DNA from 4 places in the Vibrio harveyi genome. Region 1 is predicted to be linked to each of the others. Evidence: predicted binding sites of a transcription regulator. Region 1 holds the regulator's gene; each other region holds the start of a gene.

Evidence for each region. The regulator PurR, encoded in region 1, represses purine synthesis genes. The targets are predictions, from matches to a motif close to TNANGNAAACGTTTNCNTNA.
Region 2: QMY49_RS24600 (formate--tetrahydrofolate ligase) is a predicted target of PurR. The motif match lies at 2,862-2,881, and genes of this name have one in related genera.
Region 3: folD (bifunctional methylenetetrahydrofolate dehydrogenase/methenyltetrahydrofolate cyclohydrolase FolD) is a predicted target of PurR. The motif match lies at 2,577-2,596, and genes of this name have one in related genera.
Region 4: metK (methionine adenosyltransferase) is a predicted target of PurR. The motif match lies at 1,263-1,282, and genes of this name have one in related genera.

Annotation. Positions count from the first base shown of each region.
Region 1 covers NZ_CP125875.1:1,992,621-1,996,676, reverse strand. The annotation lists gene QMY49_RS09560 (TVP38/TMEM64 family protein) at 1-223, opposite strand, end outside; gene QMY49_RS09555 (TfoX/Sxy family DNA transformation protein) at 344-934, opposite strand; cyclic di-GMP riboswitch class I at 1,051-1,140, opposite strand; gene purR (HTH-type transcriptional repressor PurR) at 1,419-2,423, opposite strand; gene torD (molecular chaperone TorD) at 2,870-3,517, opposite strand; gene torR (two-component system response regulator TorR) at 3,751-4,056, shown strand, end outside.
Region 2 covers NZ_CP125876.1:1,796,283-1,800,338, reverse strand. The annotation lists gene glgC (glucose-1-phosphate adenylyltransferase) at 1-658, opposite strand, end outside; gene QMY49_RS24600 (formate--tetrahydrofolate ligase) at 1,047-2,795, opposite strand; gene QMY49_RS24595 (inosine/guanosine kinase) at 3,033-4,056, opposite strand, start outside.
Region 3 covers NZ_CP125875.1:2,179,454-2,183,509, reverse strand. The annotation lists gene QMY49_RS10360 (phospholipase D-like domain-containing protein) at 125-1,450, opposite strand; gene folD (bifunctional methylenetetrahydrofolate dehydrogenase/methenyltetrahydrofolate cyclohydrolase FolD) at 1,647-2,507, opposite strand; tRNA gene QMY49_RS10350 (tRNA-Arg) at 2,711-2,787, shown strand; gene QMY49_RS10345 (hypothetical protein) at 2,900-3,496, shown strand; gene QMY49_RS10340 (beta-ketoacyl-ACP synthase) at 3,551-4,056, opposite strand, start outside.
Region 4 covers NZ_CP125875.1:138,366-142,421, reverse strand. The annotation lists gene tkt (transketolase) at 1-1,156, opposite strand, end outside; gene metK (methionine adenosyltransferase) at 1,526-2,680, shown strand; gene QMY49_RS00700 (DUF2189 domain-containing protein) at 2,964-3,761, shown strand; gene QMY49_RS00695 (SprT family zinc-dependent metalloprotease) at 3,829-4,056, shown strand, end outside.

The sequences.
Region 1 (4,056 bases):
CAAGCAAAGTCACCACTGCTGCGCCTGGAATCGAAAACGCAGTGATGGCAATGTAAGCAAAGAAATAAGTGGCAGCAGCGAATACGAAGTTTTCGCTAATAAAAGTGTTCAACGCTTCTTGTTGCGCCTTCGCGTTTTCTAGCGTTAGGTATTGACCAAAATTCACGCCTAAAAAGATAATCGTCGCGAGTAGGATCAGTCCTAAAATCAGTTTCTTATTCATATCAATAGCTCCGTTTGGCTTCTTAGATAATAAGACAGAATGGGGCAATAAAAAATTTCAAAAAAAAACCGCAGTTTGAAAACTGCGGCTTTTACTCAATGTCATGCTGATATAAATGCTTTAGGAAAGAGCACTCATCAATTCTTCTCGACGAGACTGAGGTACGACACTCCAATGTGTGCCTTTGATTGCACCTTCTAACGCCCAGAGCAGTTCAAGGCTTACCGTAGAGGCATGCGTATCTTGGATTGCTTTGTATGCGTTTAGCGCGCCTTCTGCTTCAAGTTGCTCTACAGAGTCAATGCCCGCTTTCTTGAGCATACGCTCAGTTGCTAGACGCAGGTTAGGTAGATCTTTCAATCGATTAGGCTTGGTGCTTGCTTGTTGTTTTTTCTCTTGCTTAGCAGTCTCGAGGGATTGCTTGGCAACTTCAATCAAGCGGTCGGTTGTGTCCCAAAGATCATCAGAAATTGCATAGTATTTCGTAACGACTGGGAAACCACGTTTCTTGTAGACGTACGGTTTTAGTCCTTGAGTCTCGAAGTCAGATGAAGTTTGTTGGTCAGCTCGAATATGAAGTTGATTGTTTACGACAAGCGCAAACATCGTTTCATCGGCGAAGAGCCCAAAACCACCAAACATTGAGCGCGACTTGATATTACCAAGTGCCTCAAACAGCTTCATTGAGTCTTTGAGTATCGGTTTATCCATGGTGTGTTATCTCGGTGTAATTAATATTACGCCACCAAAAATCAGGTCCGAGAGATTAGCAAATGCATGCAGACACAATGTCATTAAAGGGTAAACTCACTTAATGCATATTTGCCATCGGTAACCCCGCTACCTTCCATCTAATAAGATGGTTCAGGCCGGAGGCTTTGCGTCCCACCCTTTCGGATGGTTTGCCCTGTGCGTGACTCTTTGAGGATACTTCGTATATTGAATTAACATCACGTTTCAAACGTTGAAGTGTGATCTTGGTTCAGTTAATAGTGGTAATTTGATGTGTAAAGTTTCATATGCTGGAATGTATAATTGTAATACAAAAGGTCTATCAAGGATATGTGCTACCTTGAGTTAAAACAGCAACTTATCTTCGTTCTTTAAATTATTTTTCTGATGAAATGTCCAAAAAAGTTATTTTTAGGCAATAAAAAAGCGCCCCTAGGAGCGCTTTATAAAATCAAGTGAGAGATCAGTTCAATTTCTTAACTGTATTACGCACAACGATCTCTGGTTGCATTTCGAAAACACGCTTCTCATGCTCTTTATCTTTGATGCGCTCAAGTAGGATCTCAAATGCATTTTTACCCACACGACGTTTTGGTTGGTGAATCGTCGTTAGCGGTGGAGAGAAGTACTCAGCAAGTTCGATATTGTCGTAACCGATAACAGAAATATCGTCTGGTACTTTGATACCGTTTTGTTGTAGGCGGCTCATCAAGCCAAGAGCCATAGTGTCATTGAAACAGAAAACAGCGGTTGGACGTTTGTCCATAGCACTGATGTTATCTGCAGCTAAGACAGCCGTGTCACACTCAAAGTTGCCTTCAAGAATCCAATCTTCGTTAACGGCTAGATTTGCTTCAGCCATCGCACGACGGTAACCCGCAATACGTTCTTGGCAAGCTGCTTTTTCGAAGTGACCGCTCAGACAAGCAATATCAGTATGACCATTGTCGATCAGGTATTTTGTTGCGATGTAACCGCCTTCTTCTGAGTTATCGATGATCTTGTCTGCTTGTGAGCTTTCAGGACCCCAATCCATGACAACTTTAGGAATATCTGAATGACGGTCAAGCATCTCTTTTAGCTCTTCCGTAAGGTCAGAACACATTACTAGAATGCCATCTACACGTTTCTCAGCTAGCATGCGGATGTAGTCACGTTGCTTCTCGTAAATACCGCCCGTGTTACATAGGATCAGAGTGTAACCTTGACGGTAACAGTAGCTCTCAACGCCGTCGATTACTTCAGAGAAGAATAGGTTGGTAGATTGAGTAACTAACATACCGATGGTACGAGTTGAGTTGCATTTTAAACTGCGCGCAACGGCACTTGGTGCGTAATTAAGTTCATCCACCGCTTTCATTACTTTTTCTTGAGTTGCTTCAGCAACAAAGCGAGTTTTATTAATTACGTGCGAAACCGTAGTGGTAGAAACGCCGGCTAAGCGAGCAACGTCTTTAATAGTGGCCATAAATGATGTCCTGTATCGAGCTACTGTAAATACCGTAGTGAAGACAACCATACGCTTAGGGTCTTGCGCAAACCGAGCAACTGCGAATAGGGGCATTGCTGAGATATTTGGCAGCGGTTGTTCCGAAATCGGTATAAAAAGGTTTGTAGCAACATTTATCGCTGAGTCTCATATTCCTTTCTTATATAAGTGAGGAATTGGTCAGCAATCCTGTTAAGAAAACACAAAAACCGCTTTATTTCAGCGGTTTACATATAAATCATATTTAATCGTTTGCGCTCACATTTTAGACTGATGCGAGCAAGCTGGCAATATTCTAGGCAGTTGTTTTGTGCCCCTGAGGTCACATTTTAACGGCTAAATTGATTGTATTTCTCTGTGCCAGATTAAAAACAAACGAATAAAATAGGGAGTCTGAATGACAGACTCCCCAAAATAGGTGGCAATTATTCACCAAGAAGGTAGGTGCTGTCCAGTTTACAAAATGCAATTAATAGTTGCGTAACGCTAATGTAGAAGCCAAATTCGTCGAATTGCTTACATTTAGCAGCAAACTGTGGCAGCCAAGTCATAAGGTGTTGTTGGATGAACTCGTTCTGTTTTCCGAACGCTTCTTCCATATGTTTATCTTGCTCTAGTTCGTTCGAGCGGATAATCATGTTGCCTAGAAAATCTAGCTCGACCGCTAAGTGGTCCGCTGGTTCTTTCAGATTTTCGTCCACTTGCACGCCAAAGTCTGCCATCAGTTTTTCCATCTCTTCTGCTGGCTTATCATTTAATAAACCAGATTCGCCGATGTACATTGAAGCATAAGGCAGTGCGCCGTGCTTTTCTGTTTTTAGAAAGAGTTCACAGAAGTCCGCTGCTAATTCTAACTGAGCGTCTTCACGGTCTTGTAAACGGTTGAGTGCATCAACAAGGGTATCAACAGCTGGTTTTAGTGATTCGTTTTCACCAAGACCCGCTAAAAAGCTTCGAATTTCAACACTGTGGTAGGTTTCTAGTTCTTTCTCTGTCAGTTCTTTTGCGAACAGGCTAGAAAACCACCAATAGATTTCTGCGCGTTTCTCGTTAAAAGCTTTCACTTCTTGCATTTTTTTGCTCCTGAATGGTTATCCCTTAAGTGTAAACAATTAAGATGAATAGCAGTAACTATAATTGTTATGCATTATTGGAAAATATGCGTATTTGTGAATGGCTGTAAATAAGCTTGCTTTGAATCAATAAAATCGCAAAATCTTGCTTTTTAATGTATCTATGACTAGAAATGTTACTAGTTATGAATAGAATACGTCTTGGAAAATAAAAAAGACAGAAAGTGGTGTAAATGAGCTATCACGTATTAGTCGTAGAAGATGATGTTGTAACTCGCAGTAAGCTCGCGGGCTATTTCCAAAATGAAGGTTACAAAGTCAGTGAAGCAGAAAGCGGCGCAGAGATGCGCGAAGTGCTTCAAGGCGGTGATGTTGACCTAATCATGCTGGATATTAACCTGCCTGGCGAAGACGGCCTTATGCTTACGCGTGAATTACGCAGCCAATCAGATATCGGCATCATATTAGTGACAGGACGCACGGATAGCATTGACAAAATCGTTGGTCTAGAAATGGGCGCAGACGATTATGTGACAAAG
Region 2 (4,056 bases), on a different replicon from region 1:
TGGAATCGTCGAGTTTCGCATCTTGTTCAAGAGCGTCTTGTAGTACGTCCATATCAAAAATATAGATACCCATAGAAGCCAAGCTTTGAGTTGGATCATCTGGCAGAGTAGGTGGGTTTTCTGGTTTTTCGACGAAAGATTCGACCAAACCATTCTCTTTGATGCCCATGACCCCAAAGGCGGTTGCATCTTCAACAGGAACATCCATACAAGCGACCGTTAACTTCGCACCGTTTTCTTTATGCTCTTCGAGCATCGCTGCGTAATCCATGCGGTAGATATGGTCACCAGAAAGAACGACGACGTACTTTGCATCGTTTCGCGAAAGTAGCCACATATTGTGGTAGATCGCATCGGCTGTACCTTCGTACCATGCACCACCTTTGCGCATTTGAGGTGGAACTGCCGTTATGTACTCACCAAGTTCGGGATTAAAGATGGACCAACCATCTCGCAAGTGTTTCTGTAGTGAATGTGATTTGTATTGAGTGAGAACCAATATCTTGCGTAAACCAGAATGAAGACAGTTAGTTAGCGTGAAATCAATGATACGATACTTACCGCCAAAAGGAACCGCTGGCTTGGCTCTATCATCGGTGAGAGGGCTTAACCTTGACCCCATACCACCGGCTAAAATTACCGCGAGTGCATCTTGCATAATCTTCCCTTTCCCTTATCTTACGTGCCTCGAAAGCGCTCTAAAGCCTGAGGAGTTAGCCAACTGCTGATTGCTATTCGATGTGCACAGTGAGTGTCCTTTGTTTTTTTAGAAATCGTTTTGTTATATACCCTAGTACAAGATTCGAGCCATAGAATTTTATCAATGAAATCAATATATTTTGATAAATGAAGCGTTAACTTTGCACTACATTAGGGAGTGAGGAAATATGTCGTGCACTAAATTGGTGAGGTCGGAGTGGCCAAAGGTTGTCTATAACCCGATTTACAATGTAAAGCGGCGTTAAAACAATGAGGTAATGTGGGACGAGCAGAAATTAAAACAGGAGCTCAAAGGCTCCTGTCCATTGTAGAAAACAGCAGTGAGGTTATGACAGACCGATGATATTACCTTGATCATCAAGGTCTAAGTTCATAAATGCAGGTTTGTCTGGTAGCCCTGGCATGGTCATGACGTTTCCTGAAAGTGCGTATACAAAGCCTGCTCCGGCACACAAGCGAAGTTCGCGAATCGGAACGTTAAAGCCACTAGGTGCACCTTTAATTGCTGAATCTGTACTGAGCGACAACGGCGTTTTAGCAATGCACACAGCTAAACCGTCAAAGCCAAGCGTTTCAAAGTGCTTGAGCTGCTGTTTTGCTAGATCGCTCATCTCGATATTTGATGCACCATAACCAGCTTCACAGACCGCCATCAGCTTTTCTTTCAATGATTGCTCTTTCGTGTAAAGAGGGGTGAACTCCGATGGATTCTCGCATGCTTCAACAACATGCTTAGCAAGCTCAACGGCACCGTCACCGCCTTTTGCAAATGCGGTGCTGATGGCAACTTTTACTTCAGGATTAAAGCGTTCTATTAAAGACTCTAATTCAGACAGCTCTTCTACAGAATCTTGCGGAAATTGGTTGATCGCAACGACAGCAGGAATACCGTATTTATGAACATTATTGATGTGCCATTTCAGGTTTTCAAACCCTGCTTCTAATGCCGCTTGATCGGGGTTGAAAATCGAATCCGGAATAGCCATGCCCGGACGCAAATCGTAGTGACCGGAGTTTGCTTTTAGGCCGCGTAATGTCGCAACAATCACAACACAATCAGGAGCTCGACCAGCCGCCGCCGCTTTTATATTACAAGCTTTTTCGAACCCCATGTCTGAACCAAAACCTGCCTCAGTGACAACGTAACTAGATAGTTTAAGAGCAATTTCGTCTGCAATGATAGAGGAATTACCGTGAGCGATATTAGCAAATGGACCTGCATGAATAAGGGTTGGCACACCTTCTAGAGTCTGCATTAATGTTGGAGCTATTGTCTCTTTGAGTGTGACAGCCATTGCACCTGCGACTTGCAAGTCTTCTGTGGTAATCGGTTGTCCCTCGATATCGTATGCCACGACAATACGCCCAATACGCTGACGTAAGTCTTTAAGATCTTTTGCTAGGGCAAGGATAGCCATAAGCTCAGAGGCTGCGGAGATATCAAAACCTTCACTACGTTCAAAACCGTTAATGGTCTTGCCTTCTTCATTCAGACCAATCTTCACCATGCGTAGTGCACGGTCGTTGTGGTCCATTACACGTTTCCACGTGATTCGGTCAACATCGATTTTAAGTGCTTTTAGTCCAGTTCGTGTCTCGAACGCCGCGTAGCCTTCTCGTTGCTCGTGATAGAGACGAGCGTCAAGCGCGGCGGACGCAAGGTTATGCGCTGCGGTAACCGCGTGGATATCACCAGTGAGGTGCAGGTTCAATTCCTCCATTGGTGCAACTTGAGAGTAACCGCCGCCAGCAGCCCCACCTTTAACGCCAAATACTGGACCCATTGACGGTTGACGAATACATGCCATGACCGATTGATTGATTTTAGATAGCCCCTGAGATAAGCCGATTGTTGTAACGGTCTTACCTTCACCCAAAGGAGTAGGGGTAATCGCAGTGACCAACACTAACTTTCCGTCTTGATTTGTATTGAGGCGCTCAAGACATTGGGGATGAACTTTAGCTTTGTGTTTTCCGTGTGTATCAAATTCGTGCGGCAAAAGACCTGCATTTGCTGCGACAGTAGCGATAGAAGACAACGGTGTGTTTCGGCAAATTTCAATATCAGACTGCATGGATACTCCAAAAAAATGGCTAACACGTGGCGTTCAACATCAAGCAATCGAAAGACTGTATTGCTGTTGCGCAAACGTTTGCGCGAGAATAATACTGGTAAAATAAGAGGTGTAAAGCAGTTCGTGCGCCTTAGCGTGCTACATAATAACAAAAAACACTAAATACTGCGCTAGATCAAAACAAAAAGGTCACCAAACGGTGACCTTCGCATATTTTTTGCTCTAAGTGCTTGGTTCTTAGCGATCCCAGTAGGTTTCTTCTAGGCTATCTTCACGCTCTGGTAGAGCACGGGATAGGCGAGGAGAGTGTTGGGTTAGCACTTCGTAACTTACGCGGTTAGCATACTTACAAATTTGAGATAGCGAAGAGTAAGTCAGACAACGTACTTCGTGTTTTTCTGAGTTAGGAACTTCTTTCTGGTGGAAAGAGTTGGCAGCCATGTCGTGCAGAAGAGCAGATAGCGCGGCATCACCAGCACCGTTGGTATTCTTAATCTCAAGTGGTCCACCTAGGTAAGGACCGATATGAGAGTACACTTTCATCGGCTGTTTACAGTCTTCTTTGCGCATAGCACGGCTAAATTCGAACTTGTTGAACTCATCAATTGAGCCTTCAAGGATATCGTGCGTTGTTTCGCGTTTCACTTGTTCTTCGGTGTAACCTGCCATGTATAGACCATCAGGACCAGCAGTACACAAAACAAGGTCTACCCACTCGAGTGCTTTGTCTGCGGCAGCAAGTGGATCAGTTTCTCCAGTAAGCGCAGCGCCTTCTTCCTCGTTCATTGCAACAACAGATACGTTGTCTCGAATGTACTCTTGCCACCACTCAGCGTTGCCTTCGATCACGTATTTTGTACCCAGCGTTAGTACAACAGGGACGTCGTGCTTCTTAGCAAAGTCGATCGCTTTTTGAACGGCTTTTGGCATTGGGTCATCTTCTTTACCACGCATTAGGTAAGATGAAACGACAAGAGCAGAGGCTTTTTCAAACACCTCTTCAGGAATGCTGTCAGGAGCTAGTTGGTTCATGTGACCTTCGTTAATTGCGAAAGTACGTTCACCATCTTGAGAAATTAGGGTGTAGCAGCGACCAATAGGACCATCTACAGTTTGCAGGTGGTTAAGGTTCATGCGTGAAGAGGTGCGGCACAGGTAACGGTATGCGAAAGAACCGACTTGAATGTTCTTAGACATAACACCAAGTAGTACAGATTTGCTGTCTGCCAATACAGAGTAGTTGTGCAGAGTGTTACCGATA
Region 3 (4,056 bases), 190 kb from region 1:
TTGCTGCGTCAAACAACTTGGAAAGAGCTGGCTATTACACTGCGTTGTTTTCCTTACTCTCGAATCAATGACAACGCTCTGAATCCTGCATCTTGAAGTCACTTGGGTATAGTAGAAGCTAGACTCAGAAAGCGCGATGGGTGAGAGGGCATTGAGTTAATACTTCAAAATAAGTGACAAGCTCATCGGCAAGTTTTGGATTGTTGCGACTCAAATAGTAGGCATTCACCTCGGAATGTGTCCCTTCGTAGGTTGTATCAGGCATGTTGACGAGATTCATTGATGCAACATAACGGTAAATAAATTGAGTCTCTGTCAGGTTACCCGTGGAGATAATGATTGTGTCATCGACGACGATAAATTTAGCGTGCAAAGAGGTATTGAAGTAATACGCCGTGTTTGGTCTTTGTTTGAGGAAGTTGACCATCTGGAGAAAGTTCGTGGTATTAGAAGGCATCCGCGTTTCCACTAACTGCTGGTTGATGCAAACGTAGTGTTTACCTGATTTTTTAATTTTGTGTTCATCCGTATAGGTTTGGGAAATGACGCGCAATTCGACATCGGGATGGTTAGGTATTAAGTTCTGATCATTAATGTGCTGTGCACACAGAATGACCCTTTTTCTCGCATTGCGAATCAGGGTATAAATTTTATCCTGCACAATGGTATTGGATTCATTTAAAAAGTGAGCGGTAAAGTAGATGCCTTGATCCCATGAGGGGGAAGACAATCTCTCTTGTGTCTTCTCTTGATAGCTATACCCTCGTTTTTCCTCGTAATGTTTGATATTTGCGCTATTGATTTTTAAGTGGTCAAAAAACACCTGACACCTTTGATGATCGTGTTCTGAATTTTCCGTATGAACCAATAACTCATGCTTAATTAAGTCCCTGACAGCCATATTTGAAGACGTGACCATGGAGTGACTAGACCCCGATTTGAACTTAATAAATAGGTGTTTGATATGGAGAGAGTAGGGCATTCTTCCTCGAGAGAAGGGCTTAACATACTTCGATCGGACATACATATGATCACAGATGTACAAGTTGATTTTTGGATTCTCAGACTTGGCAAATCTGCCATATAAATATTGGGCGATGTCCTTTTTGGAGAACGGTTTTTCCTGTTTACTTTGTAGTGCTTTGTTTTTGCTTAGCTTGGGTGCGAAAGTGGGAGATTGCGCCGGAGTTTTATCGTAGCCCTCTAAAGGAATAGAGAAGATATTCAATGTAATTCCAGCCTTCAACGCTGATCCAATCATACTTTCCAGCATCAATTTGTTATTGCATAAATACAACGCGAGATTGATCTCTTCGATCTGCTCTTTCTGTTGGTCGATAAAATCGCAAATGAAATCAGTAAATTTGGGGCTTCCACCTTCCGCGTAAAACTCATAATCCGGTAGGTTTTGTTTTGGTGATGGACCATCAAACAGTATTCTTTCTCGCATGGTATTTAGCTGTACAGAAACAAATGAAAGCCACTATACCGCGACTAAATTGTGTATTGGCTGTGTTTGAATGAACTTAGAAGTGGTTCAAAAAATACTCACTCTCTATTGAGTCATATTGTTATTAACGGCTGGGGTTAGAGTTACAGCCAATAAAAAAGGCTCCGCTGGAGCCTTTTTTCATCGGGGGGCGCACTTACTTTTTGGTGTGGAACTGTTCGCATGCCAGCATTGTGTTCTCAATTAGGCTTGCCACTGTCATCGGACCAACACCACCTGGTACAGGGGTAATGAAGCTCGCGTTTTCACGCGCTTTATCGTATTCCACGTCACCCACTAGTTTGCCTGACTCAAGACGGTTGATACCCACATCAACCACAACCGCGCCTTTCTTAATCCACTCTCCAGGAATGAAGTTCGGCTTACCAACCGCAACTACAACAAGGTCTGCTTGGCGAACGTGACCTTCTAGGTCTTTGGTAAAGCGGTGACAAGTCGTTGTTGTGCAGCCAGCAAGAAGCAGCTCAAGAGTCATTGGGCGACCAACAATGTTTGATGCACCAACCACAACTGCGTGTTTGCCACGTAGTTCTATGTTGTAACGGTCAAGAAGCGTAATAATGCCTTTTGGTGTACAAGAACGAAGCTTAGGAATGCGCTGCGCTAGACGACCCACGTTGTAAGGGTGGAAGCCATCCACGTCTTTCTCTGGGTGAATGCGCTCAAGAACGTGCGTTGCATCGATGCCAGCAGGAAGAGGCAACTGCACAAGAATACCGTCGATTTCTGCGTCGTTGTTCAACTCATCAATTAGAGCCAGCAATTCTTCTTCCGACGTTGTCGCAGGAAGGTCAAAAGACTTAGAGACAAAGCCAACTTCCTCACACGCACGGCGCTTACTGCCAACGTATACTTGAGAAGCTGGATCTTCACCAACTAGAACAACTGCAAGACCAGGAGCGCGAAGACCAGCTTCAATACGAGCTTTCACACGTGCTGCAACTTCGGATCGAACAGTTTGGGAAATAAGAGTTCCATCTATATTTTGAGCAGTCATGACTTTCCTTTTAAATTGAGAAGGCAAATTATTTGCGGCGCATTGTCGCAGAAAATCTATTTAACATCCATACGCAAACGTTTGCTTTGTGGTGTTTTTGAACATTTAGCCTTTTGGTGCCCTTTTTTTAGGCATTCAGATCAGAATGTTATGAAAACTCGTTGATTTAAGCGCTTGAACTCGTATAATCCTGTCCCTGTAGCGCGCCCTTAGCTCAGCTGGATAGAGCACGTCCCTTCTAAGGATGTGGTCATAGGTTCGAATCCTATAGGGCGTGCCATTTATTCAAAAGCCCCGATAACTCTCTGAGTTGTCGGGGTTTTGTCGTTTTGGATTGTCCAAAATGACTCATTTCATAGAATTTGGTTCTCTTCTATTCCATTTAGTAAATCATGAAAAAAATAATTCTAACCGCAGTTGTGCTTTCTATTTTAAGTGGATGTGTCACGCGTAAAGTTCGTGTGCTTCCACAAGCCGTCAATATTTCTCCGATTACTGACGTAGCAATTAAAAATCTTAATTGTCAGATGGTGGACTCTTACACGATTGAAGATATCCATCCTAACAACGTTGACCGTATGTTGAAGAATCAAACATACGCATCGGGAGGTAACCGTTATCACATTGCTACCGTGCTCGATACCAGTCGTGGTCGTCCTTCCAGTGTGGTTGCTGAGTTGTATCATTGTCCATCGGCACCGAGCGTAAGTGTGGCTAAAGCAACCAAGACCATGCTATTGCCTGGTGCCAATGAGGTGCAGCCAATCTCATTTGCAGAGGTGGAAAACAATGAGTGTAAAGTCATCGGTAACCAAGTTGTGTCTGAGCAACAAAAAGGTTCCTTATTTGAGGAACTTGCAAACCAAGTTTATATGGCGGGTGGTAACCGATATCACGTGGTGAAGGTGATAGAAACTGATGGACAAAATCCAACGTCAGTTTCAGCAGATGTTTATCGCTGTAAGCACCGCTCTGTAGCTTACGAATAGAACAAAAAAGCGCTAGCTAATAAGAAGAAGCTAGCGCTTTTTGTTTAAAGGGGTTTAGATCTTTTTAAAGATGATTGAGGTGTTGATACCGCCAAACGCAAAGTTATTGCTCATTAGGTATTCAACATTGAGCTCGCGACCTTGTCCTGAGATGTAATCTAGGTCGCCACACTGTGGGTCTAGGTTCTCTAGGTTAAGGGTCGGGCTAAACCAACCTCCGTGCATCATCTCTAGGCTTAGCCACGCCTCGATAGCACCACAAGCACCTAGGGTATGACCAAAGTAGCTCTTCAATGAGCTGATTGGCACTTTACCGAGTGCATTTGCCGTGGCGTTGCTTTCTGCAATGTCGCCGCGGTCAGTCGCCGTACCGTGCGCCGATACATAATCGATTTGATCTGCCGAAATGCCTGCGTTCTGTAGCGCCATCTCCATACAGATTTGCATGGTTTCCATTTGAGGTTGTGTTACGTGTGCAGCATCGCAGTTGCTTGCAAAACCAATGATCTCGGCATAGATTTTCGCGCCGCGAGCCACTGCGTGTTCGTACTCTTCTAAAA
Region 4 (4,056 bases), 1.6 Mb from region 1:
GGTCAGCAGAGCCGCCCATGAATTCTGGAAGCATTTGACCAAACGCTTCTAGTGCGTTTTGAGATGCTTTGCGTGATGCGATGTTCGCAGGGTTTGCTTGAAGGTCTGCAATGATTTGATTTGCTTTCTCTTCCCACTGCGCAGGAAGTTCGCCATTTAGACGACGCTTAAGCTCTGCTGCTTCTGCAGGGTAAGCCGCTGCATATGCTTCGAACTTCGCGTTCCAAGCCGCTTCTTTCTCAGAACCTGCCGCTTTAGCATCCCACTCAGCGTATACGTCCGCAGGGATTTCAAATGCTGGGTGTTCCCAACCTAGGAATTCACGCGCTGCTGCGATTTCTTCAGCACCTAGTGGCGCACCGTGACAGTCGTGAGAACCAGATTTGTTTGGTGAACCAAAACCGATGATAGTTTTAGTACAGATAAGTGTAGGGCGTGGATCTGCTTTCGCAGCGATGATTGCTGCGTTAATCGCTTCAGAGTCATGACCATCTACAGCAGGGATTACGTGCCAGCCGTAAGATTCAAAACGCTTAGGCGTGTCGTCAGAGAACCAACCTTCAACGTGACCATCGATAGAGATGCCGTTGTCATCCCAGAATGCGATCAGTTTGCCAAGACCTAGCGTACCAGCAAGAGAACATGCCTCGTGCGAGATACCTTCCATCAGACAGCCATCGCCCATAAATACGTAAGTGAAGTGGTCAACGATGTCGTGGCCTTCTTTGTTGAACTGAGCCGCTAGTGCTTTCTCAGCCATCGCCATACCAACAGCGTTAGTGATGCCTTGACCTAGAGGACCCGTTGTAGTCTCGATACCAGGTGCGTAGCCGTACTCTGGGTGACCAGGAGTCTTAGAGTGAAGCTGACGGAAGTTCTTAAGATCGTCGATAGATAGCTCGTAACCGCTCAGGTGCAGTAGAGAGTAAATCAGCATAGAGCCGTGACCGTTAGACAGTACGAAACGGTCGCGGTCAGCCCACTCTGGGTTAGCTGGGTTGTGGTTTAGGTGAGAACGCCAAAGAACTTCAGCGATATCAGCCATACCCATAGGTGCGCCTGGGTGGCCAGAGTTAGCTTGTTGAACACCATCCATGCTAAGAGCGCGGATTGCATTTGCGAGCTCTTTGTTTGAAAGAACGTTACGAGAAGACATGTCTGCTCCTGAGTGCATTAAGCGAATTGATAAAGGAATGTGGGCACATTAACCGAGTAAACTGGGCATAAAAAGTGCGGACAACATTCTCTCAAAGCCAAAATCCGACTGCAAACGTTTTACTCACCATTTTTGCGGTTTTAACTCAATCTTTTCGCACTTAATAGGTAATTTATTAGAAATTCACCCCATCAAAAGCAAACGATTGGGAAATAAGCTAGGCGAATTCAAATCGAAAAAGAGCTTGTAATTCGACTGTGGGAAATTAAAATAGACGTCTAGATGTAGAAACACCTACAAACTGTATTGTATTTTTCGTGGCAAGCTTGCGTTAGTTAGCCATGAGTAAACCTTAAGATTGGAGCTATCATGGCTAAGCACCTGTTCACTTCTGAGTCGGTATCAGAAGGTCATCCAGATAAAATCGCAGACCAAATCTCTGACGCAGTTCTTGATGCAATTCTTGAGCAAGACCCGAAAGCACGTGTTGCTTGTGAGACTTACGTTAAAACCGGCATGGTTATGGTTGGTGGTGAAGTAACGACTTCTGCATGGGTTGATATCGAAGAAATCACTCGTGAAACTGTTCGTGAAATTGGTTACGTTCACTCTGATATGGGCTTTGATGCGAACTCGTGTGCGGTTCTAAACACCATCGGTAAGCAGTCTCCAGACATCAACCAAGGTGTTGATAAAGCAGACCCTAAAGAGCAAGGCGCAGGCGACCAAGGCATCATGTTTGGTTACGCTACAAACGAAACTGAAATTCTAATGCCAGCTCCAATTACTTACTCTCACCGCCTTGTTCAAAAACAAGCTGAAGTTCGTAAGAGCGGTAAACTAGATTTCCTTCGCCCAGATGCGAAATCTCAAGTAACTTTCCAATACGACCAAGGTAAGATTGTTGGTATCGATGCTGTTGTTCTTTCAACTCAACACTGTGATTCAGTAACAACACCTGACCTACGTGAAGCGGTAATGGAAGAAATTATCAAGCCAGTATTGCCTTCAGAGTGGATCACTAAAGACACGAACTTCTTCATCAACCCAACCGGTCGTTTCGTTATCGGTGGCCCAATGGGTGACTGTGGTCTAACTGGTCGTAAAATCATCGTAGATACTTACGGCGGCGCAGCTCGTCACGGTGGTGGTGCGTTCTCTGGTAAAGATCCATCGAAAGTAGACCGCAGCGCAGCTTACGCAGCACGTTATGTAGCGAAAAACATCGTAGCAGCTGGCATGGCTGACCGTTGTGAAATCCAACTTTCATACGCTATCGGTGTTGCTGATCCAACGTCTATCATGGTTGAAACGTTCGGTACTGAGAAAGTATCACACGAAATCATTATTGAAGCGGTTCGTCAACACTTCGACCTACGTCCATACGGTCTACAAGAAATGCTTAACCTGCTTCAACCTATCTACAAGCAGACGGCAGCATACGGTCACTTCGGTCGCGAAGAGTTCCCATGGGAAGCAACGGATAAAGCAGCTATCTTACGCGATTTCGCAGGCATCAAGTAATCGAGCCACGCAAGAATCGATAAAGCCCTCGCCTCTGGCGGGGGCTTTTTGTTTCTGCCCCTTCTTCTCCTTCTCATGTCTTCTCTTGAACAAAAATTCAGCAATTATTTGTAAATTGCCCCATCTCTGCCAATAGTTAACATAATGTTAAATGCACTTTTCGATGTATATAACGTAAAGAACTATGATGCAGGCTCACGTGGCTAATAGAGTCATGAAAAACGTCAGCCAAACATCTTTATATGGCCTAGGTGCCACCGTGGGAATAAATCAAGGAGGAGTTATGCCTCGTACCGTGAACCCATCTGACTTCCAAGGTAAACGAAAGGAAGTTCCAGATAATGAATACGCCAGAACCATTCCGTGCAATACCGTTAGCTTATCGGCACCATTCCATTGGCTCGCGTTGGGTCTGCATGACTTTGTCCGCATGCCGCTCATCAGCGCGTTCTACGGCATCTGCTTTATGGCAGCTGCGATTGGTATCGTGCTTCTGGTTCAATGGCAAGGCACGCATCTTGTCGTGATGCCAAGCCTGATTGTTTACATGTTAATCGGGCCATTCTTAGCCCTCGGCTTATATGATGCAAGTTGGGAGAGAGAACGCGGACACAAACCAAGCTTATTCCATTCAATGAAAGCCATTGGACGCAACTCTAGCTCTCAGTGGGCATTTGCTGTGATGCTCGCGGTATGTATGATTTTCTGGATGCGAATTGCTGCCCTGCTCCATGCTCTATACCCTTCTGTACAAGGCGCTCCACTGACTGAGTTCTTGCCTTTCTTAGTTATTGGTTCGCTAGTAGGTTTTGTCTTGGCTTGCGTGGTATTTAGCATTTCAGCTTTCTCAATTCCACTCATGATGGAACGTCGCGTCGATATGATGACTGCCGTTTTCACCAGCTTTAACGCCGTGAAATCCAACATTCCTGCGATGATCGTATGGGCAGCCATAATTTGTGGTGGTATCTTAATCGGCTTCGCGACGTACGGTATTGGTATGCTCTTCACCATGCCAATCCTAGGTTACGGCACATGGCATGCGTACCACGCGACAATTAAGAAAAAACACACGCCTTAGAAAACTGATGCTATGATCCAGCCCTCGCAAACGCGGGGGCTTTTTTATTGAATAAACGGAGTGAGTTGTGGATATAGAACTGAGCTACAAAGCCAAACAAGTGATGGCAGATTGCATCGCGATGGCAGAGCAAGCATTCAAACGTTCTTTTATCATCCCTTCTCTGGCTTTCAATGTTCGTGGTAAAGCAGCCGGCAAAGCCTACTTGCAGTCGAATGAAGTTAGATTGAATCCGAAGCTCTTTAAAGAAAATCCTCAAGCTTTTCTTGAAGAAGTGATTCCACATGAAGTCGCG